2 regions of the Enterobacter chuandaensis genome follow, and region 1 is predicted to be linked to the other one. Evidence: predicted binding sites of a transcription regulator. Region 1 holds the regulator's gene; the other holds the start of a gene.
What was found. The regulator Fur, encoded in region 1, represses iron uptake genes when iron is present. The targets are predictions, from matches to a motif close to ATAATAATGAGAACNACTATCAA.

Region 1 (11,048 bases):
TACGTCATCAAACAACCTGCTGCTCAGCCATCGCTGCTGAAAGGAGAAAAATTATGAGCAAGTCCAATAAGATGGGCGTGGTGCAGCTGACTATCCTCACCATGGTTAACATGATGGGATCCGGGATTATTATGCTGCCCACCAAGCTTGCCGAAGTGGGGACCATCTCAATCATCTCCTGGCTGGTGACGGCCGTCGGCTCGATGGCGCTGGCGTGGGCGTTTGCCAAGTGCGGGATGTTCAGCCGCAAGTCAGGCGGGATGGGCGGCTATGCCGAGTACGCCTTCGGCAAGTCCGGCAACTTTATGGCGAACTACACCTACGGCGTGTCGCTGCTGATCGCCAACGTGGCGATTGCCATTTCCGCCGTGGGTTACGGTACAGAGCTGTTTGGCGCGACGCTTAGCCCGGTGCAAATTGGGCTGGCGACTATCGGGGTGCTGTGGATCTGCACCGTGGCGAACTTCGGCGGCGCGCGTATCACCGGGCAGCTCAGCAGCATCACCGTCTGGGGCGTAATTATCCCGGTTGTCGGCCTGTGCGTCATCGGCTGGTTCTGGTTTAGCCCGACGCTGTACGCCAACTCCTGGAACCCGCACCACGTGCCGTTCTTTACCGCAGTGGGCTCGTCTATCGCCATGACGCTGTGGGCCTTCCTCGGTCTGGAATCCGCCTGCGCGAACGCGGAAGTGGTGGAGAATCCGGAGAAGAACGTCCCGATTGCGGTCCTCGGCGGGACGCTGGGCGCGGCGGTGATCTATATCGTTTCAACCAACGTGATTGCGGGCATCGTACCGAACATGGATCTGGCTAATTCCACGGCACCGTTTGGTCTGGCCTTCGCCCAGATGTTTACGCCGGAAGTCGGGAAAGTGATCATGGGTCTGATGGTCATGTCCTGCTGCGGCTCGCTGCTCGGCTGGCAGTTCACCATTGCGCAGGTGTTTAAATCTTCGGCTGACGAAGGCTACTTCCCGAAAATTTTCTCCCGCGTAACCAAAGCGGATGCGCCGGTGCAGGGTATGCTGGCGATTGTCATCTTCCAGAGTGGATTGTCGCTGATGACCATTAGCCCGTCGCTGAACAGCCAGTTCAACGTGCTGGTCAACCTGGCGGTAGTGACGAACATCATTCCGTATATTCTGTCGATGGCGGCGCTGGTGATCATTCAGAAAGTGGCGAAGGTGGATCCTCGCAAAGCGCGTGTGGCGAATATCGTGGCGCTGGTTGGGGCGATTTACAGCTTCTATGCGCTCTACTCATCCGGCCAGGAAGCGATGCTGTATGGCGCGATGGTGACCTTTATGGGCTGGACGCTGTACGGTCTGGTGTCACCGAGATTTGAATTGAAGAACAAACATAGTTAAAAAAAAGCCCGGTGGCGCTAGCGCTTACCGGGCCTACGAGGTCAATGCAAAACGGCAACCCTGAGGTTGCCGTTTTTAATGTTTTCTCCCTCTCCCTGTGGGAGAGGGTCGGTGTGAGGGCATCAGCCCGCACACAAACCGCACTTATGCGTTTTTCAGCACTTCGCTGACAATCTCTACCGCTTCTTTCTCAATCTGCTGGCGGTGCTCAGCGCCGAGGAAGCTTTCGCAATAGATTTTGTACGCATCTTCCGTACCGGATGGACGCGCGGCAAACCAGCCGTTTTCGGTCATCACTTTCAGGCCACCGATAGACGCGCCGTTACCCGGTGCCGCCGTCAGACGCGCGGTGATAGGATCGCCTGCCAGGGTGCTGGCACTGACCATCTCAGGAGAGAGTTTGGACAAAGCCGCTTTCTGTGCAGAGGTCGCGCCAGCCTGAATACGGTTATAGCTTGGCGCACCAAAGCGTGCCGCCAGCTCATTGTAGTGTTCCTGCGGGTTCTTGCCGGTAACCGCGGTAATCTCAGCCGCCAGCAGGCACATGATGATGCCGTCTTTATCGGTCGACCACGGGGTGCCGTCGAAACGCAGGAAGGACGCGCCTGCGCTCTCTTCGCCGCCGAAGCCAAAGCTGCCGTCGTGCAGACCGTCAACGAACCACTTGAAGCCCACCGGCACTTCCACCAGCTTGCGGCCCAGCGCGTCGACCACGCGGTCGATCATCGCAGAAGAGACCAGTGTTTTACCGACGGCCACCTCTTTGCCCCACTGCGGACGGTGCTGGAACAGGTAGTTGATGGCGACTGCCAGATAGTGGTTCGGGTTCATCAGCCCTGCCGGGGTGACGATGCCGTGGCGGTCATAATCCGGGTCGTTAGCAAACGCCAGATCGAATTTATCACGCAGCGCCAGCAGGCCCGCCATCGCGCACTCGGAGGAGCAGTCCATACGGATCGCGCCGTCTTTGTCCAGGTGCATAAAGCGGAAGGTCTGATCGACGTGATCGTTCACAATGGTCAGGTCCAGCTTGTAATGCTCAGCGATGCGTTTCCAGTATTCGATACCGGAGCCGCCCAGCGGATCCACGCCCAGCTTCAGGCCAGCTTTCTGAATGGCCGCCATATCGACGATATCCGCCAGTCCTTCCACGAACGGCTGAACCAGATCCTGCTCTTTCACGTGGCCGGAGGCCATCGCTTCATCAAGAGAAATACGTTTAACGCCTTTCAGGCCGTCGGCCAGCAGCGCGTTTGCACGATCTTCCACCACTTTGGTGACGTTGGTATCTGCCGGACCACCGTTAGGCGGATTGTATTTGATGCCGCCGTCTTCCGGCGGGTTGTGGGATGGGGTAATAACGATCCCGTCCGCCAGCGCGCCGCCTTTTTTATTGTGCACAAGGATGGCGTTTGAAACCGCAGGCGTTGGAGTAAACCCATTGTTCTCCTGAACAATCACGTCCACACCGTTCGCCGCCAGCACTTCCAGCACGGAAATAAACGCCGGTTCAGACAGCGCATGGGTATCTTTACCCACGTAGCATGGACCGGTAACGCCGTTTTTAGCGCGCTCTTCCGCAATGGCCTGAGCAATGGCCAGAATGTGCGGTTCGTTAAAGCTGTGGCGCGCCGCACTACCGCGGTGGCCAGATGTACCAAACTTCACTGCGTGTTCTGCGTTGCCCACGACCGGTTTCAGCACGTAATACTGCGCGGTCAGCTGAGCGACGTTAATCAAATCGCTTTGTTGTGCAGGTTGGCCTGCACGGCTGTGATTTGCCATTACCGGGTCCTTCTGATGCAAGGGTTAAATTGTACCGCAAACCTTTTCAATCAATTCCGCCGGGAACTGCATGGACTGCATGATGTGTTCAATCATGCTGCACTTGCGGCCCGTATTGGTATTGGTGATCACCCAGTACGGAGTGCCAGGGACATGTTTAGGTTTGGTTTGATTGCCATTTTGCAGCAGCGTCTGCTCGTCACCGGCGAAATAGACGCGGGTACGGCCGTGCAGCGACTCGGTCGCTTCAGCAAACGCTTTGTTATCCAGGGAGTAAAGTGTAGACAGTACCAGCATAAAACGGTTAACCGCCTTTTTCTGCTCCGCGTATTCATCGGAGAGCAGCAGCTCGCGCATCGCGCGCACTCTATCTTTAACCGGCGTCACGGCGGGTTTGACTTGTGCAACAACGCTCGGCTGAGACACGACATCTTTGGAAACTGGGGTGGCAGGCTGTGAAGCGGCGGAAATTTTAAGCATGCGCCGTAAAATGTCGGACGCGCTCTCCCCGATATGCCGAGTCTGGCTGGCAATATACTGATAGAGTTCGTCATCAACTTCGATTGTTTTCATCTTAATCCAGTGCGATATCTTATCTGAATACAAGTCATTGGGATTATAAGGTCAAATCCCAACAGCGGATAGCGTCAAACCAGGTTGGCGGCAAAAGTCAGATTAAACTGGAACCTTGCAGCCGGGCGGCAGAATGGTCAACATGATACCCTAACCTGACATACGTAAAAAAAGAACTTTGCCATGAAATTGAATACCCGAGCGCAAACTGCACAATCGCCGAGCAATAATTCCCCCATCGTGCTGGTTCACGGGCTGTTTGGCAGCCTGGATAATCTGGGCGTGCTGGCGCGCGATCTGGTTACCGACCACGATATTCTCCAGGTGGATATGCGCAACCACGGGCTTTCCGGCCGCTCAGACGAGATGACCTACGCGGCAATGGCCCAGGATCTGCTGGATACGCTGGACGCCCATAACCTGCAAAAGGTAACCCTCATCGGGCATTCCATGGGTGGCAAAGCGGTGATGGCGCTCACCGCGCTGGCACCTGAGCGGATTGCCGGGCTTGTGGTGATTGACGTTGCGCCGGTGGATTACGACGTTCGCCGTCACGATGAGATTTTCGCGGCGATCAATGCGGTGACTGAAGCTGGCGTTTCTACACGTCAGCAGGCCGCGGCCGTTATGCGCGAGCATCTTGATGAAGAAGGCGTGGTGCAGTTCCTGCTGAAATCGTTCGTTGAAGGGCAATGGCGTTTTAACGTGCCGGTGCTGTGGGACCAGTACAACAATATCGTGGGTTGGGAAACCGTCCCCGCCTGGCCGCACCCTACCCTCTTTATTCGCGGCGGTAACTCGCCTTACGTCACCGATGCGTACCGCGACGTGCTGCTGGCGCAGTTCCCGCAGGCGCGCGCCCACGTGATTGCCGGGGCCGGACACTGGGTTCATGCAGAAAAACCTGACGCCGTACTGCGCGCCATTCGCCGCTATCTCGCTGATACTGCAAATTGATTAAAAAGAGAGCGACTGGAAGGCTGCGGGCTTCCAGTCGTTGGCGTGCCGTTTTTGGTGATGTATGATGGCGCGCTTATCGCCCGGGCATTAGCAGGGCGGCGTGTTTCCCCCGAAGTCTCAGAATCATGGCCAAAGAACAAACGGACCGTACGACACTAGATCTGTTCGCGAATGAGCGTCGACCGGGACGACCGAAAACGAATCCGCTTTCGCGCGATGAACAGCTGCGTATTAATAAACGCAATCAGCTTAAACGCGATAAAAATCGTGGGCTTAAGCGTGTCGAACTGAAGCTCAACGCCGACGCGGTCGATGCGCTTAATGAACTGGCGGAGGCGCGTAATATCAGCCGCAGCGAGCTCATTGAAGAGATGTTGATCGCCCAGCTAGAGACGTTGCGCAGCCAGGCATAAGTCTGAAAATCCCCTTTATCGCCCTTTTCATGTAGCACAGAGTGCAGTCCTGCGCGATAGCTGTTTCCGCAGGGTTGCCTGTTCTGCTATTATTGCCCTTATCCGTGGACAATTTGCGCCACCATACCATTAAGTTTCAAGAGGTTATTTTACTCATGGCAATCATCGGCATTTTCTTCGGCAGTGATACCGGCAATACCGAAAATATCGCAAAAAACATTCAGAAACAGCTCGGTAAAGACGTTGCTGATGTGCATGACATCGCCAAGAGCAGCAAAGAAGATCTCGAGGGCTATGACATCCTGCTGCTGGGTATTCCTACCTGGTACTACGGTGAAGCCCAGTGCGACTGGGATGATTTCTTCCCGACGCTGGAAGAGGTGGACTTCAACGGCAAGCTGGTTGCCCTGTTCGGTTGTGGCGATCAGGAAGACTACGCCGAGTACTTCTGTGACGCGCTGGGCACCATCCGCGACATCATTGAGCCACGCGGTGCAGCAATTGTCGGTCACTGGCCAACGGCGGGTTACCACTTTGAAGCCTCTAAAGGTCTGGCAGATGATGACCACTTCGTTGGCCTGGCCATCGATGAAGACCGTCAGCCAGAGTTGACCGCAGAGCGTGTTGAAAAATGGGTTAAGCAGGTTCGTGAAGAACTGCACCTGGATGACATTCTGAACGCCTGATTTTTTTCGCGGCGCGACTCCGGTTGCGCCCGTTTTCCAGGTAAAACCGATTAAATTAATTGCTACAAACTTTTAACTTTTTCGCCCAGACCTGTACAATGTCTCCCTGGTAAAATGTGGTTTCCATTGAGCAAGTTTGTTGGTGATACCCCATTTTTATAAGCATACTTTGCCTGAGACTTGCAGTTTTCATTTAGCCATGGCAGTTCTATAATGAGACGCATTATCCAAGGTGCATTTTCTGTCACTTCCTCCAGAAGTGAATCGTTTAGCAACAGGACAGATTCCGCATGACTGACAACAATACCGCATTAAAGAAGGCTGGCCTGAAAGTAACGCTTCCTCGGTTAAAAATCCTTGAAGTGCTTCAGGGTCCAGACAATCACCATGTCAGTGCGGAAGACCTCTATAAACGTCTTATCGACATGGGTGAAGAGATTGGGCTGGCCACCGTTTATCGCGTGCTGAACCAGTTTGATGACGCGGGCATTGTTACCCGTCATAATTTCGAAGGCGGTAAATCTGTTTTCGAACTGACCCAGCAGCAGCACCACGATCACCTGATCTGCCTCGATTGCGGCAAGGTCATTGAATTCAGCGATGATTCTATCGAAGCGCGTCAGCGTGAAATCGCAGCCCGTCATGGCATCCGCCTGACCAACCACAGCCTGTACCTTTACGGTCACTGCGCTGAAGGTGATTGCCGCGAGAATGAACACGCGCACGACGCAAAATAAGTCAGCGTTCATACTCTGAGCCAGCCGAAAGGTTGGCTTTTTTTTGCCTTTTTTGGGCAATAAAAAGCCCGGTAGCGCAGCGCCACCGGGCGTAAAGTAACTTATTTATTGTTATTGCGTATCTCGTTCCAGATCTTATCGCAACGCTTTGCGACTTCCTGATCGTTACCGGTTTTACGCGCCTGGATACAGGCCTGGTAATCCATCACGCGAATATTCTCCTGCGTTGCAAACTGCTCATGCGCTTTCTCTTTCTTCAGCACATTTAGCACGTTCTGACAGGCTTCAATTTTCTCCGGCGATCCTTCCGCACTATTAATACAGGCGCTATACGCCTCCTTCAGACGGGAGTCCTCTTTTGGCGCCTGAGTCTGCGTGCACGCCACCAGCCCTGATGCCAACAGCGCGACGATTACGATTTTTTTCATCATGTGCACTCTCCATACCGGCAGGAGTCACCCCGCCGGTGCGTTCATCAGAAGATAGTGAATGGGGCGATAACCATGAATTTCACGTCACGTTCATCCTGGAAGATGTTGCCGTAACCGCCCGCGTAGCTTGGGATATCGGAGTGGTTGTCATACTGCGTGAAGTGCAGTTTGAACATCGTGCCTTTCGCGCGGCCATCCTGCAGGGTGTAGATAGCATCCAGGCTGTAGGAGGACTCTTTCAGGCGATAGTTTGGATCGTAGTACGCATCCGGCGTAGCCATATCGGCAGGTTTTGCGTCCCAGGCGTAAGCGTAAGAAGCGCCCACTGCCCAGCCCGGCAGGTTCCAGTTTTTCAGGTCATACATGGCGCCGAAGAAGACCGCTTTTTCGCCGTCGGCGTTGAAGTCAGAGCGGTTATCCCACCAGATATCAAGACGGCCGTTAGATGAGGCATAGGTTGGGGTCATACGCTGCAGGAAGTAGCCCTGCTGCCCTTCCGCCTTCACCCATGTGCCTTCCAGGCGTAAATCAACCTGGCCAACCTTGTAGCCGAAGGTCAACGCCTGCAGCCACGCGGTGCCGTTATAAATGTCATTTACACTGCCATCGCTGACTTTATCGCGCGTACCGTAGAACTGATAGCTGGTGCTCAGCGGGCTACCGGCGATATCAAATTTGTAGCTGGCTTTAGCAAAATACTGATCGATATAGCCTTCGGCCTGGCCAAATGCGGCTTCCAGAACCAAATCGTTTTTAAAGTCGTACTTCGCGCCCAGCGAGTGGAGGTATTCGACTTTGGTTTTCTTATCGTTCTGGTAGAACTTATCCATCTCAATGTGCCACGGCGCTTTGTACTCGTTGGTCCACATATAGGAGAAGCTCAACGCACCCGCATCACCATAGTCAAAGTTAGCCCCTGCTTCTGCACCCTGGTAAGTGCCCGGCATAAAGCTCCAGTGCGGCGCTAACAGCGTCTGGCCAGTTGGCTGAATATAGCCCCCACGCGCCCAGACCGGGCCGTATTTAAATTTCGCTGCGGCCTTATAAAGGCTGATACCACTTTTATCCCCGGACCAGTCTTCATCGTAGGCTTTATTGCTGGAGGAGAACGCAATTTCGTTCGGGTGACCGCTATCGCCGTTTTCAGCCATTTCAATCGCGGTAAATGCGGCAATATCCAGACCGAACATATCGGCGGCATAGCCTGACTGGAAGTCCAGGTTGGCGTTCCAGGTAGAATGAGAGAGGTTAGTTTTGTATTTATCTTCAGTGACGTCTTTACGGTCACGCTCACGCTGCCAGTAATAAATACCGCCCGTAAGGGTAGAATCTTCGATGAAACCTGCTGCTTTCGCCTCTGGCACAACCACCAGGCCCGACATTGCTGTCACACCGGCGATAGCCAGCGCCAGCGCACTACGTTTGCCACTGAACGTACGCATAGATTATTCCTCTTTGACGAATTAAAACGCCTTAAACGGCGAAAAACAGAAAAGACCAAATGGTCAGGGGTAGTTATAAATACCCTCGAATTAACTACCGTCTTTAGGTTATTTTTCGCGACGCGAATTATCAATGCTTTTCAGTGGGCAAAAGTCAGGATTATGACGAAGTGCACATAATTGGTAGTGGTTTGTAACATTTAGCGCGAGGCGAGGTTTGGCGGGGCAAGGCGTTAATTTCTGGAGGATAAAACCGTTAAATTTCGCTAATTTCAACTTATTCCGGACTGGTGAAAATATACAAACTTTTTTTTGAAAAATAAGTAGCACCGCATTGACCTGAAATTTCAGCCAGACCTATTTTAGCTCCGCTATAACGATATGATCATTCAATAAAAAAACGCCGCAATAAGCGGCGTTTGTTTCTCATTGACCAGAGCAGCAATATTATTCGCCGATCTTCGTCCAGGTATCACGCAGGCCTACGGTGCGGTTAAATACCGGTTTTTCAGCGGTGCTGTAACGGCTGTCCAGGCAGAAGTAACCTTCACGCTCGAACTGGAACGCTTTGCCCGCTTCAGCCGCTTTAAGCGATGGCTCCGCATAACCCTGTTTGATTACCAGCGATTCCGGGTTGATGGTTGCCAGGAAGTCTTCCGCTGCGCCCGGGTTAGGCACGCTGAACAGACGATCGTACAGACGAATTTCAACCGGCAGCGCGTGGGAAGCGCTCACCCAGTGGATAACGCCTTTCACCTTGCGGCCATCCGCCGGATCTTTGCTCAGCGTTTCAGCATCATAAGAGCAGAAGATGGTGGTGATATTCCCTTCTGCATCTTTCTCTACGCGCTCGGCTTTGATGACGTAGGCGTTACGCAGACGCACTTCTTTACCCAGCACCAGACGCTTGTACTGCTTGTTGGCCTCTTCGCGGAAGTCAGCACGGTCGATCCAGATTTCACCGCTGAACGGCACGTCACGGCTTCCCATTTCCGGTTTGTTCGGATGGTTAGGCATGGAGACCAGTTCACTTCCACCCTGCGGGTAGTTTTCGATAACCAGCTTAACCGGATCGATAACCGCCATTGCACGCGGGGCGTTTTCGTTGAGGTCTTCACGAATGCAGGATTCCAGAGACGCCATTTCGATGGTGTTATCCTGCTTGGTCACGCCGATGCGTTTGCAGAACTCACGAATAGAGGCGGCAGTGTAACCACGACGGCGCAGACCAGAGATGGTTGGCATACGCGGGTCGTCCCAGCCTTCAACGTGCTTGTCGGTCACCAGCAGGTTCAGCTTACGCTTGGACATCACGGTGTATTCCAGATTCAGACGAGAGAACTCGTACTGGCGCGGATGCACAGGAATGGTGATGTTATCCAGCACCCAGTCGTACAGACGACGGTTGTCCTGGAACTCCAGCGTACACAGGGAGTGCGTAATGCCTTCCAGCGCATCGCTGATGCAGTGGGTGAAGTCGTACATCGGGTAGATGCACCACTTGTTGCCGGTCTGGTGGTGTTCTGCGAACTTAATGCGGTACAGCACCGGATCGCGCATCACGATGAACGGCGATGCCATGTCGATTTTGGCACGCAGGCACGCTTTGCCTTCTTCGAAGCCACCAGCACGCATTTTTTCAAACAGCGCCAGATTCTCTTCCACGCTGCGATCGCGGAACGGGCTGTTTTTGCCCGGCGCGGTCAGCGTACCGCGGTATTCGCGGATCTCATCGGCAGACAGCTCGTCGACATACGCCAGGCCTTTGTTGATCAGTTCCACCGCATAGGCATACAGCTGATCAAAATAGTCAGATGAGTAGCAGATATCGCCAGACCAGTTGAAGCCCAGCCATTGCACGTCGTTTTTAATGGACTCAACGTATTCGATGTCTTCTTTTACTGGGTTGGTGTCATCGAAACGCAGGTTGCACTGGCCCTGGTAGTCTTGCGCAATACCAAAGTTCAGGCAGATCGATTTCGCGTGACCAATGTGCAGGTAACCGTTCGGCTCCGGCGGGAAACGCGTATGGACTGTGGTGTGCTTACCACTGGCCAGATCTTCATCGATGATCTGACGAATAAAGTTACTCGGGCGGGCTTCTGCCTCACTCATCGTGGATTCCTCAAAGCGTAAACAACGTATAACGGCGTATGATCTTATAAGCCGGACGTAGTGACAACCCTTAGTTACGGAAAATACGTATCAGATGAAAATAATGGGGGCGTTTGCTGCAAAAAAAAGCGGCGGAGGATATCCCCCGCCGCTTAAGGCATGACTCTACTCAGGAGCGATTACTTGCCTTTAATCTCATACAGTGGTGTCTGACCCGCAACCACCTGACCTTTTGCCTGGAGTACCAGACCGCTAAAGTCGTCGATGTTGCTGCACACAACCGGGCTAATCATCGAACGCGCGTTGGCGTTCAGGAAGTCCAGATCCATTTCCAGAATCGGCTGACCGGCCACCACTTCGGCACCCTCTTCCACCAGGCGAGTAAAGCCCTGACCGTTCAGCGCAACGGTATCGATACCCATATGGACAACGATCTCCGCGCCTTTTTCGGTTTCGAGGCAGAACGCGTGGTTAGTGTTGAAGATTTTCACGATGGTACCAGCCGCCGGAGACACAACGGTTTTGTCCGTTGGCTTCAC
Region 2 (11,048 bases), 2.1 Mb from region 1:
GAGCGCGGCAACCCTGTGGTATCACGCCAACACCCCTAACCGTACGGCGCAGCAGGTCTATAACGGTCTGGCCGGCATGTGGCTGGTGGAAGATGAGATCAGTAAATCGCTGCCGATCCCGAACCACTACGGTGTGGATGATTTCCCGGTCATTATTCAGGACAAACGTCTGGATAACTTCGGCACGCCGGAGTACAGCGAGCCGGGCAGCGGTGGCTTCGTCGGCGATACCCTGCTGGTTAACGGCGCGCAAAGTCCGTACGTGGAAGTGTCCCGTGGCTGGGTGCGCCTGCGCCTGCTCAACGCCTCTAACTCGCGTCGCTATCAGCTGCAGATGAGCGATGGCCGTCCGCTGCACGTGATCTCCGGCGACCAGGGCTTTTTACCCGCGCCGGTCTCCGTGAAACAGCTGGCGCTGGCACCGGGAGAGCGCCGTGAAATTCTGGTGGATATGACCAACGGGGATGAAGTCTCCGTCACCTGTGGTGAAGCCGCGAGCATCGTTGACCGTATTCGCGGGTTCTTTGAGCCGTCGAGCATTCTGGTCTCCACGCTGGTGTTAACCCTGCGTCCAACCGGCCTGCTGCCGCTGGTCACCGACAGCCTGCCGATGCGCCTGCTGCCGCAGGAGATCATGAGCGGTTCGCCGGTGCGCAGCCGTGATATCAGCCTGGGCGACGATCCGGGCATCAACGGCGCCCTGTGGGATGTGAACCGCATTGATATTACCGCTCAGCAAGGAACCTGGGAGCGCTGGACGGTGCGTTCAGATATGCCGCAGTCGTTCCATATTGAAGGGGTGTCATTCCTAATCCGCAACGTTAACGGCGCGATGCCGTTCCCGGAAGACCGCGGCTGGAAAGATACCGTCTGGGTGGACGGCCAGGTTGAACTGCTCGTCTACTACGGTCAGCCTTCGTGGCCGCACTTCCCGTTCCTGTTCCACAGCCAGACGCTGGAGATGATGGACAGGGGCTCTGTGGGGCAGATGCTGGTGAATCCGGCACCGTAAAACGAGTCGGGTGGCGGCTTCGCCTTACCCGACCTACAGGCCGTAGGCCCGGTTAGCGTAGCGCCACCGGGCAATAAATACCCCTTCATTTCCCACATTGATCCAGCGTATAATCCCGCTCCTTTTGTCTATTTTTTCTTCGGAAGCACTATGAGCGCAATTTCCCTGATCCAGCCGGATCGTGACCTCTTCTCCTGGCCCCAGTACTGGGCGGCCTGCTTTGGACCGGCGCCGTTCCTGCCGATGTCCCGGGAAGAGATGGACCAACTGGGCTGGGACAGCTGCGATATCATTCTGGTCACGGGCGATGCCTACGTTGACCACCCGAGCTTCGGCATGGCCATCTGTGGCCGCATGCTCGAAGCGCAGGGCTTCCGCGTGGGGATCATCTCCCAGCCCGACTGGAACAGCAAAGACGATTTTATGCGTCTGGGGAAACCCAACCTGTTCTTTGGCGTGACCGCCGGTAACATGGACTCGATGATCAACCGCTATACCGCCGACCGTAAGCTGCGCCATGACGACGCCTATACCCCGGATAACGTGGCGGGCAAACGCCCTGACCGCGCAACGCTGGTCTATACCCAGCGCTGTAAAGAAGCCTGGAAAGACGTGCCGGTGATCCTGGGCGGAATCGAGGCAAGCCTGCGCCGCACCGCGCACTACGACTACTGGTCAGATACCGTGCGCCGCTCGGTGCTGGTGGACTCCAAGGCTGACATGCTTATTTACGGTAACGGCGAGCGTCCGCTGGTGGAAGTGGCGCACCGTCTGTCGCAGGGCGAGCCGGTGAGCAGCATCCGCGACGTGCGCAACACCGCGATCATGGTGAAAGAGGCGCTGCCGGGCTGGCGCGGGGTGGATTCCCGCATCATCGATATGCCGGGCAAAATCGACCCGATCCCGCACCCGTACGGTGAAGATCTGCCGTGTGCCGATAACAAACCGGTAGAGCCAAAGAAAGCGGAAGCGAAGGCTATCGTTGTGCAGCCGCCGCGCCCGAAGCCGTGGGAAAAGACCTATGTGCTGCTCCCGTCCTACGAGAAGGTGAAAGCCGATAAAGTGCTCTACGCGCATGCGTCCCGTATTCTGCACCATGAAACCAACCCGGGCTGCGCCCGCGCGTTGATGCAGAAGCACGGCGAGCGCTTCATCTGGATCAACCCGCCAGCCATTCCGCTTTCCACCGAAGAGATGGACAGCGTCTTTGCGCTGCCGTACAAGCGTGTGCCGCACCCGGCATACGGCAACGCCCGTATCCCGGCGTATGAGATGATCCGCTTCTCGATCAACATTATGCGCGGCTGCTTCGGCGGGTGTTCGTTCTGCTCTATTACCGAGCATGAAGGGCGTATTATCCAGAGCCGCTCTGAAGATTCGATCATCAACGAGATCGAAGCCATTCGCGACTCGGTGCCGGGCTTTACCGGCGTGATCTCCGATCTTGGTGGCCCAACCGCGAACATGTATATGCTGCGCTGCAAGTCGCCGCGCGCGGAGCAGACCTGCCGCCGTCTCTCCTGCGTCTACCCGAGCATTTGCGAGCACATGGACACTAACCACGAGCCGACGATCAACCTCTACCGCCGCGCGCGCGACCTGAAGGGGATCAAGAAGATCCTGATTGCCTCCGGGGTGCGTTACGACATCGCCGTGGAAGATCCGCGCTACATCAAAGAGCTGGCGACGCACCACGTCGGCGGCTACCTGAAGATTGCGCCGGAGCACACCGAAGAAGGCCCGCTGTCGAAGATGATGAAGCCGGGCATGGGCAGCTATGACCGCTTTAAAGAGCTGTTCGACACCTATTCGAAGCAGGCGGGTAAAGAGCAGTATCTGATCCCGTACTTTATCTCTGCGCACCCGGGCACGCGTGACGAGGACATGGTGAACCTGGCGCTGTGGCTGAAGCAGCGTCGCTTCCGTCTGGATCAGGTGCAGAACTTCTATCCGTCACCGCTCGCCAACTCGACGACCATGTATTACACCGGCAAGAACCCGCTGAGTAAGATTGGCTATAAGAGTGAAGAGGTGGTGGTGCCGAAAGGGGATAAACAGCGTCGTCTGCATAAGGCGCTGCTGCGTTATCATGATCCGAAAAACTGGCCGCTGATCCGCCAGGCGCTGGAAGAGATGGGTAAAAAACACCTGATCGGCTCGCGCCGCGACTGCCTGGTTCCGGCCCCGACGCTGGATGAGATGCGCGAAGCGCGTCGCCAGAACCGCAATACGCGCCCGGCGCTGACCAAGCACACGCCGATTGTGCATCAGCGTTCGAATGGTGGGACAGCGCCGAAGAAGAGTGTAAAACGTAAGATCGGTTAAACCGATTGCCCGGTGGCGCGTCGCTTACCGGGCCTACGCTCTGACTGGTAGGCCGGGTAAGGCGAAGCCGCCACCCGGCTTTTTACTAACCGCCAAACTGGTCCGGATCCGGCCCTAAACGCTTGCCCTTATCCAGCTTCGCAATTTCACCCAGCTCGTCTTTGTCCAGACGGAAATCCCAGACGTCGAAGTTCTCGGCGATGCGCGACGGCGTGACCGATTTCGGGATCACCACCAGGCCATTGTCCAGATGCCAGCGAATGACGATCTGCGCCGGGGTTTTGCCGTATTTATCCGCCAGGTCGCGGATGATTTTCTGATCGAACACGCCTTCACCGCCCTGCGCCAGCGGGCTCCAGGACTCGGTCTGGATCTTGTGGGTGGCGTTCCAGGCGTGAAGCTGGCGCTGCTGCATCAGCGGGTGCAGCTCGATCTGGTTAATCACCGGTGCGACGCCCGTTTCGTCAATCAGACGCTGCAGGTGATGCACCTGGAAGTTACAGACGCCGATGCTTTTCACCAGCCCCTCTTTCTGCAGGTCAATCATCCCTTTCCAGGCGTCAACATAGTGATCGACAGCCGGAACCGGCCAGTGCATCAGGTACAGATCGACGAAATCGAGCTGGAGTTTCTCCAGGCTCTCCTGCAACGCTTCGCGGGGGCGCTTTTGATCGTCGTTCCACAGTTTAGTGGTGATGAACAGTTCATCGCGGGGGACGCCGGCGCTGGCCAGTGCGGTCCCCACGCCGTCCTCGTTTTTGTACGCGGCGGCGGTATCAATCGACCGATAGCCGACTTCCAGGGCTTTATGAATGGCGGAGACGACCTCGTCGTTACCGGCTTTCCATACACCTAGCCCCAGTTGGGGCATCACGTTGCCGTCCTGCAGCTTGATTACGGTTTGGTTTGCCATTTTTCCTCCTTCAGGTGCGCATCGCCGGAGGGGGACTCCGGCGATGGGGTGTGCATTAAGTCTGGACGAAATGTCAAAAAACGAAAGTCGGGAGGGCAAAAACGCTTAGCGTGCCGCTTCGTAGATACGACGGCTCACGTCCAGCGTAATGTCCCCGTGCTCGCCCAGCTGGGTCATGCCGTGCGCTTCGAGTTTCGCCAGCAGGGCAGGGATGGAACTGCCGTCCAGGCCGTAGCCGGACAGACGCGTTGGTACGCCCAGGCTCTCAAAGAAGTTACGGGTCGCTTCGATGGCGGCATCAATACGCGCGTCGTCAGAACCCTCGGTGATGTTCCACACGCGCTCGGCGTACTGCAGCAATTTGGCGCGCTTTGCATCACGTTTTTCGTTCCACAGCGCAGGCAGAACAACGGCCAGCGTCTGAGCGTGATCGAGGCCGTGCATCGCCGTCAGCTCGTGGCCGAGCATATGGGTCGCCCAGTCCTGCGGCACGCCAGCGCCGATCAGACCGTTCAGCGCCTGCGTCGCGGCCCACATGACGTTCGCGCGAACGTCGTAGTTTTCCGGCTCTTTCAGCGCTTTCGGACCTTCCTCAATCAGCGTCAGCAGAATGCCTTCCGCGAAGCGATCCTGAATTTTGGCATCGACCGGATACGTTACGTACTGCTCAACGGTATGAACAAAGGCATCGACCACGCCGTTCGCCACCTGACGTGCGGGCAGGGTGTAGGTGTAAACCGGGTCCAGGATCGCGAACACAGGCTGAACGTGTTCGTTCATGAAGGCCTGCTTATCGCCGGTGGTTTTACGGGAGATCACCGCGCCCTTGTTGGATTCAGAGCCGGTGGCCGGCAGGGTCAGCACGGAGCCCATCGGGATTGCGCTTTTAATGTCGCTGCCGCGGGTTTCCAGAATGTGCCACGGGTCAACGCCGTCAGCGTAGTGCGCTGCCGCCGCGATGAACTTGGTGCCGTCCAGTACGGAGCCGCCGCCGACGGCCAGCAGGAAGGTAATGTTCTCTTCTCGGGCGATTTTCACCGCGTTCATCAGCGTTTCATAAGAGGGGTTTGGCTCGATGCCGCCGAACTCACGCACGTCCAGACCGTCCAGGGCGCTGTAAACCTGATCCAGCACGCCGGTTTTTTTCACGCTGCCGCCGCCGTAGGTGATCAGCACGCGGGCGTCCGCAGGGATCTGCGCGCGCAGGTCGGCGATGGCGTCTTTACCAAACAGAATGCGGGTTGGGGTGTGAAGATTAAAGTTGTTCATTGCTCGTTCCCTTTAGTGGGTGAAAAACCGTGGTGGCGCGGGTGGCTACCTGATGCTGCTCATTGTGGCCGCCCGGCGCTATCCTCTCAATGCACATTCCTGCCGATGTCTTGCCCATTTCTACAGAGCGCTGGAGAAACTTCGAAAAAATGCGCAGACTGTGAGGGTCGGAAACCGTACCCGGAGTAACGCTAAATGAACCGCGAAGCAATATGCCTTCAGCTCACGACGCAGATTAAGAGACTGATAGATAAAGAAAATGGCGTCAGCAATCTGCTGCCAGACATTCGCCTGCTCTACGGCACGCAGCCCGGGACGCGTACGCCGGTTATGTACCAGCCGGGCATCGTTTTTCTCTTTTCGGGCCATAAAATTGGCTATATCAACGAGCGCGTGTTTCGCTACGACACCAATGAATACCTGCTCCTGACAGTACCTTTACCCTTCGAATGTGAAACCTTCGCGACAGAGACGGTTCCGCTGGCCGGTATTCGCGTCAACGTCGATATTCTTCAGTTGCAGGAGCTGCTAATGGAGATTGGCGAAGACGAGCTTTTCCAGCCGTCGATGGCCTCAAGCGGGATTAACTCGGCAACGCTGTCGGAAGAGATCCTCTGCGCGATAGAGCGCCTGCTGGATGTGATGGAGAGGCCGCTGGACGCGCGTATTCTCGGCAAGCAGATTATCCGCGAAATTCTTTACCACGTGCTGCTGGGGCCGGGAGGCGGGGCGTTACTCGCGCTGGTGAGCCGACAGACCCACTTCAGCCTGATAAGCCGCGTGCTTAAGCGTATCGAAAGTCAGTACACGGAAAACCTCAGCGTCGACCAGCTGGCGGCGGAAGCGAACATGAGCGTCTCGGCGTTTCACCATAACTTTAAATCGGTGACCAGCACCTCGCCGTTGCAGTACCTCAAAACCTACCGGCTGCATAAGGCGCGGATGCTGATGATCCACGACGGCATGAAGGCCAGCGCGGCGGCAATGCGGGTGGGGTACGAAAGTGCCTCGCAGTTCAGTCGGGAGTTTAAGCGCTATTTCGGCGTTACGCCGGGAGAAGATGCGTCGCGCATCCGAACGATGCAGGGAGCTTAGGCTTTTTCCCCTCTCCCATGTGGGGAGAGGGTCAGGGGGAGGGGGTCAGGCGCTGCAGTATTTTTTCTTAATCATCACCGCAATCGTCCCCACCAGCCCTGCGACCAGCAGGAATATCGGCAGCACCATCAGGAAGGTCATCACCTGATCTTCATGGTGCTTCACAAAGGGGATCATGTTCAGCGCGTAACCGAGGGTGGTTACCACGCCAACCCACAGCAGGGCGCTTAGCCAGTTGAAGAACTGGAAGCGGCGGTTGGAGAGGCCGGAAATGCCTGCCATGGTAGGCAGAAGGGTGCGAACGAACGCCAGGAAACGCCCGGCCAGCAGCGCCAGCAGGCCATGCCTGTCGAACATGCAGGTCGCGCGTTGATGATACTTATGCGGCAGCTGCGCCAGCCAGCCTTTCACGACGCGCGTGTTGCCCAGCCAGCGGCCCTGTAAATAGCTCAGCCAGCAGCCCAGGCTGGCGGCTGACGTGAGGATCACCATCGTCGGCGTGAAGTCCATCACCCCCTTGCCGATTAACGCGCCTGCGAGCAGAAGCAGGCTATCACCGGGGAGGAACGAGGCTGGCAGTAATCCATTTTCCAGAAACAGCGTCGCGAACATCACGAAGTAAACAATCCCCACGACGTGCGGATCCGCCAGCGCGGCAAAATCGTGTTGCCAGAGCGCCGCAATAATATCTTGAATAACAGCCATGGACTTTCCTGTGGAACAGCAGATATAACGCTATTGTACTCCTGAATTGGCCCGCTGGGGTTGATCGCGGACGCAACTCATGCAGACTTTTCTGCTTGCAGTGTTCACAAAAACGTCCAGGAGTACATTTTCAGCCTGCACTCTACACGATACGTTCAAACCCTGCTGACAAATCCGCAATTAAATCGTCCACACTTTCTAAACCGATATGCAATCTAATCAGCGTGCCGCTGAAATCGACCTCACCGCCGGGGCGCAGGGCCGCAATCTGCTCCGGCTGGTTAGGCAGGATCAGGGATTCAAAGCCGCCCCAGGAGTAGGCCATGCTGAAGAGGGTAAAGTTATCCAGATAGCTTGCCAGCTCGTCATTACTCAGCCGTTTATTCAGCACGAACGAGAACAGCCCGCTGCTGCCCGTAAAGTCACGTTGCCAGAATTCGTGGCCTTTGCTGCCCGGTAACGCGGGGTGATTCACGCGTTCAACCTGCGGATGCTGCGCCAGCCACTCAGCGATTTTCAGGCTACTTTCATGATGCTGACGCAGGCGAACTCCCAGCGTGCGGAGACCGCGGCTGGTCATGTAGGCCGTGTCTGCGTCGACCATCTGCCCCATCAGATAGGCGTTTTCACGCAGCTGGTCCCAGCAGCGCGCGTTGGAAACCGCGGTGCCAATCATGCCGTCCGAATGGCCGATCAGGTATTTGGTTGCCGCCTGAATCGAGATATCAATGTCGAATTCCAGCGCCTTAAACAGCACGCCTGCCGCCCAGGTGTTATCGATCATGATGATGGCTTCTGGCGCTTTGCTGCGCACGGCCTTCACGATAGCGGGCACGTCGTGCACTTCCATGGTGATGGAGCCGGGAGATTCCAGGAACACAATGCGCGTGTTTGGCTGAATAAGTTCGGCAATGCCTGCCCCAATCAGCGGGTCGAACCAGCCGGTGGTCACGCCGAGCTTGCTGAGGATTTTGGTGCAGAAATCCTGGCTTGGCTCGTAGGCGGTGTTGGTCATCAGGATATGGTCACCCTGTTCCACAAACGCCAGAATAGTGTTAGCCACCGCCGCCGCACCGCACGGGAACAGCGCGCAGCCCGCACCGCCCTCCAGCTCGCACATCGCTTCCTGGAGTGAAAAATGGGTTAGCGTGCCGCGACGGCCATAAAACAGCCCGCCTTTTGCGCGGTTACGCGTGGCGATTTTTTTATCCTCAACGGTGTCAAACACCAGCGAGGAGGCGCGTTGAATCACGCTGTTGACCGATCCCTGCGTGTATTTCTTGCTGCGTCCCGCCTGCACCAGCGTGGTATCAAGATGCTTTTTTGTCATGTTCGCTAACCCTGTTTTTATACGTCTGGACGTCCAGACTACCACGATTGTAAAAATCTGCACCCGCAGGCTTATCGAATAAGCAGAAAATATTAGCAAAAATGAGCATAAGAAATTTTTACTGCGTAAGCGCAAGGAAAGTGAGCGAAAATTGCGGCACTATGTAAATACTAATGAGAACTACTATCAATTCGACGACGTTTTGATATTATTACGCTCAGAATTTGTGATTTGCGTCCTGGAGATACAGAGTGGGTAATAATTTGATGCAGACGGATCTTTCCGTTTGGGGCATGTACCATCATGCTGACATCGTGGTTAAGATTGTGATGATCGGCCTGATTCTGGCGTCCGTTGTCACCTGGGCTATTTTCTTCAGCAAAAGCGCCGAGCTGCTTTCGCAGAAGCGTCGCCTTAAGCGGGAACAGCAGCAGCTGGCTGAAGCCCGCACTCTGGATCAGGCTTCTGATATGACCTCATCCTTCCACGCAAAAAGCCTGACCACCCTGTTAGTGAACGAAGCGCAGAACGAGCTGGAACTCTCCGCAGGCAGTGAAGATAACGAAGGCATTAAAGAGCGTACCGGCTTCCGCCTGGAGCGTCGCGTCGCTGCCGTTGGCCGACATATGGGGCGCGGTAATGGTTATCTGGCGACGATCGGTGCGATCTCGCCGTTTATCGGTCTTTTCGGTACCGTCTGGGGCATTATGAACAGCTTCATCGGCATCGCACAGACGCAGACCACCAACCTGGCGGTGGTTGCGCCGGGCATCGCAGAAGCGCTGCTGGCAACGGCGATCGGCCTGGTCGCGGCGATTCCGGCGGTGGTTATCTATAACATCTTCGCGCGTATGATTGGCAGCTACAAAGCGACCCTCGGCGACGTCGCCGCGCAGGTTCTGCTGCTGCAAAGCCGCGATCTTGACCTGAACGCCAGCGGCGCTAAGCCGGTGCACGCGGCGTCCAAACTGCGCGTAGGTTAAAGTTATGGCGATGCGTCTAAACGAAAATCTGGACGATAACGGCGAAATGCATGAAATCAACGTGACGCCGTTTATCGACGTCATGCTGGTTCTGCTGATTATCTTTATGGTGGCAGCACCTCTGGCGACGGTGGACGTGAAGGTAAACCTGCCTGCCTCCTCCAGCCAGCCGCAGCCGCGCCCGGAAAAGCCTATCTATCTGTCGGTAAAAGCGGATAAATCGATGTTCCTGGGCAACGACCCGGTTACGGATGCTTCCGTTATTCCGGCGCTGGACCAGCTTACTGGCGGCAAGAAAGACACCACCGTCTTCTTCCGGGCGGACAAAACCGTAGACTATGAAACCATGATGAAGGTAATGGACACGCTGCATCAGGCGGGTTATCTGAAGATTGGTCTGGTCGGCGAAGAGAAAGCGGCCAAAAAATAGAAAAGAAGCTGGCGAAAGCCGGCTTTTTTGTTTGTTGCTACGCTAAATTTTTATTATTTTCTGCTGTATATCCTCACCCTTCATATTTCTTAATCAATAAAGCCACGATTAATAATCTGTTGATAGTTAAGTAAATATCAATATTCTCCTGCACCATAAAAATATATCTTTTGCTGAAATGACGTCGTGGAATATACCCACTACGCTTATAACAGATAATAAAAACATACCTTCTTTGAAGGGTTTAATTCACCTGCACAGCAAGAGACTCCCTATGGCTATCACGACAGGGCTGCGTCCTCACGCGCCAGCACGCGATCTTATCTCCTTAACGGCAATCCGTCGGCGTGCCGACCGTTTAATTCTGGTTCTGGTCTGGGCGCTATGGGCCGTATCGCTCGGGGTGGGCTATATGAATGACAATCTGGTTCAGGGGGCGACGGCCGGGACTCTGCTGGCGCTCTTTTCCACGGTGATGACGCTATGCTTCCCGGGCGCTCTGCTGCTGCATCTGAGTTCTGCGTTTGTGCTGATGGCCTTTTCCGCGCTGCTGATCCATCTGGGGGAGGGGGAGACCGAATACCATTTCTCTGTTTTCGTCCTGCTCTCCGCATTGCTGGCCTGGCGGGACTGGCGGCCCCTGGTGATGGGGGCTGCGGTCATCGCATTACACCATTTGATATTTAACTATCTGCAGGAAAACGATCTCTATGGTGTCGTGGTTTTCACCCACACGGGCTTTCATATGGTGGTGTTCCACGGGCTGTTTGTGGTGGCTCAGACCGCTATCCTGGTTCTGCTGGCGGTGAGAATGGAGCAGGATGCCCGCTCGGCGAGCGAGGTGGCAAGCCTTGCGGGCGTGATCAACCGCGAACCGGGATATCTGACGCTCGCCGTCGATGCGATGCCCGCCGAGTCCCCTTTTGCGCGCACGTTTAGCCTGACGCTTGGCACCATGCGGTCCACGCTTGAACAGGTCAGCGCTA

Region 2: a site for Fur is predicted at 8,817-8,839, ahead of exbB (tol-pal system-associated acyl-CoA thioesterase). Genes of this name have one in related genera too.

What each region holds. Positions count from the first base shown of each region.
Region 1 is NZ_CP097173.1:1,366,410-1,377,457, reverse strand. It holds gene speF (ornithine decarboxylase SpeF) at 1-57, shown strand, start outside; gene potE (putrescine-ornithine antiporter) at 54-1,367, shown strand; gene pgm (phosphoglucomutase (alpha-D-glucose-1,6-bisphosphate-dependent)) at 1,512-3,152, opposite strand; gene seqA (replication initiation negative regulator SeqA) at 3,177-3,725, opposite strand; gene ybfF (esterase) at 3,909-4,682, shown strand; gene ybfE (LexA regulated protein) at 4,811-5,098, shown strand; gene fldA (flavodoxin FldA) at 5,254-5,784, shown strand; gene fur (ferric iron uptake transcriptional regulator) at 6,075-6,521, shown strand; gene chiQ (ChiQ/YbfN family lipoprotein) at 6,623-6,949, opposite strand; gene chiP (chitoporin ChiP) at 6,997-8,394, opposite strand; gene glnS (glutamine--tRNA ligase) at 8,842-10,509, opposite strand; gene nagE (N-acetylglucosamine-specific PTS transporter subunit IIBC) at 10,689-11,048, opposite strand, start outside.
Region 2 is NZ_CP097173.1:3,921,856-3,932,903, reverse strand. It holds gene ftsP (cell division protein FtsP) at 1-1,012, shown strand, start outside; gene MX657_RS18890 (YgiQ family radical SAM protein) at 1,163-3,337, shown strand; gene dkgA (2,5-didehydrogluconate reductase DkgA) at 3,423-4,250, opposite strand; gene yqhD (alcohol dehydrogenase) at 4,356-5,519, opposite strand; gene MX657_RS18875 (AraC family transcriptional regulator) at 5,715-6,614, shown strand; gene yghB (DedA family general envelope maintenance protein YghB) at 6,660-7,319, opposite strand; gene metC (cystathionine beta-lyase) at 7,462-8,649, opposite strand; gene exbB (tol-pal system-associated acyl-CoA thioesterase) at 8,901-9,632, shown strand; gene exbD (TonB system transport protein ExbD) at 9,637-10,062, shown strand; gene MX657_RS18850 (methyl-accepting chemotaxis protein) at 10,337-11,048, shown strand, end outside.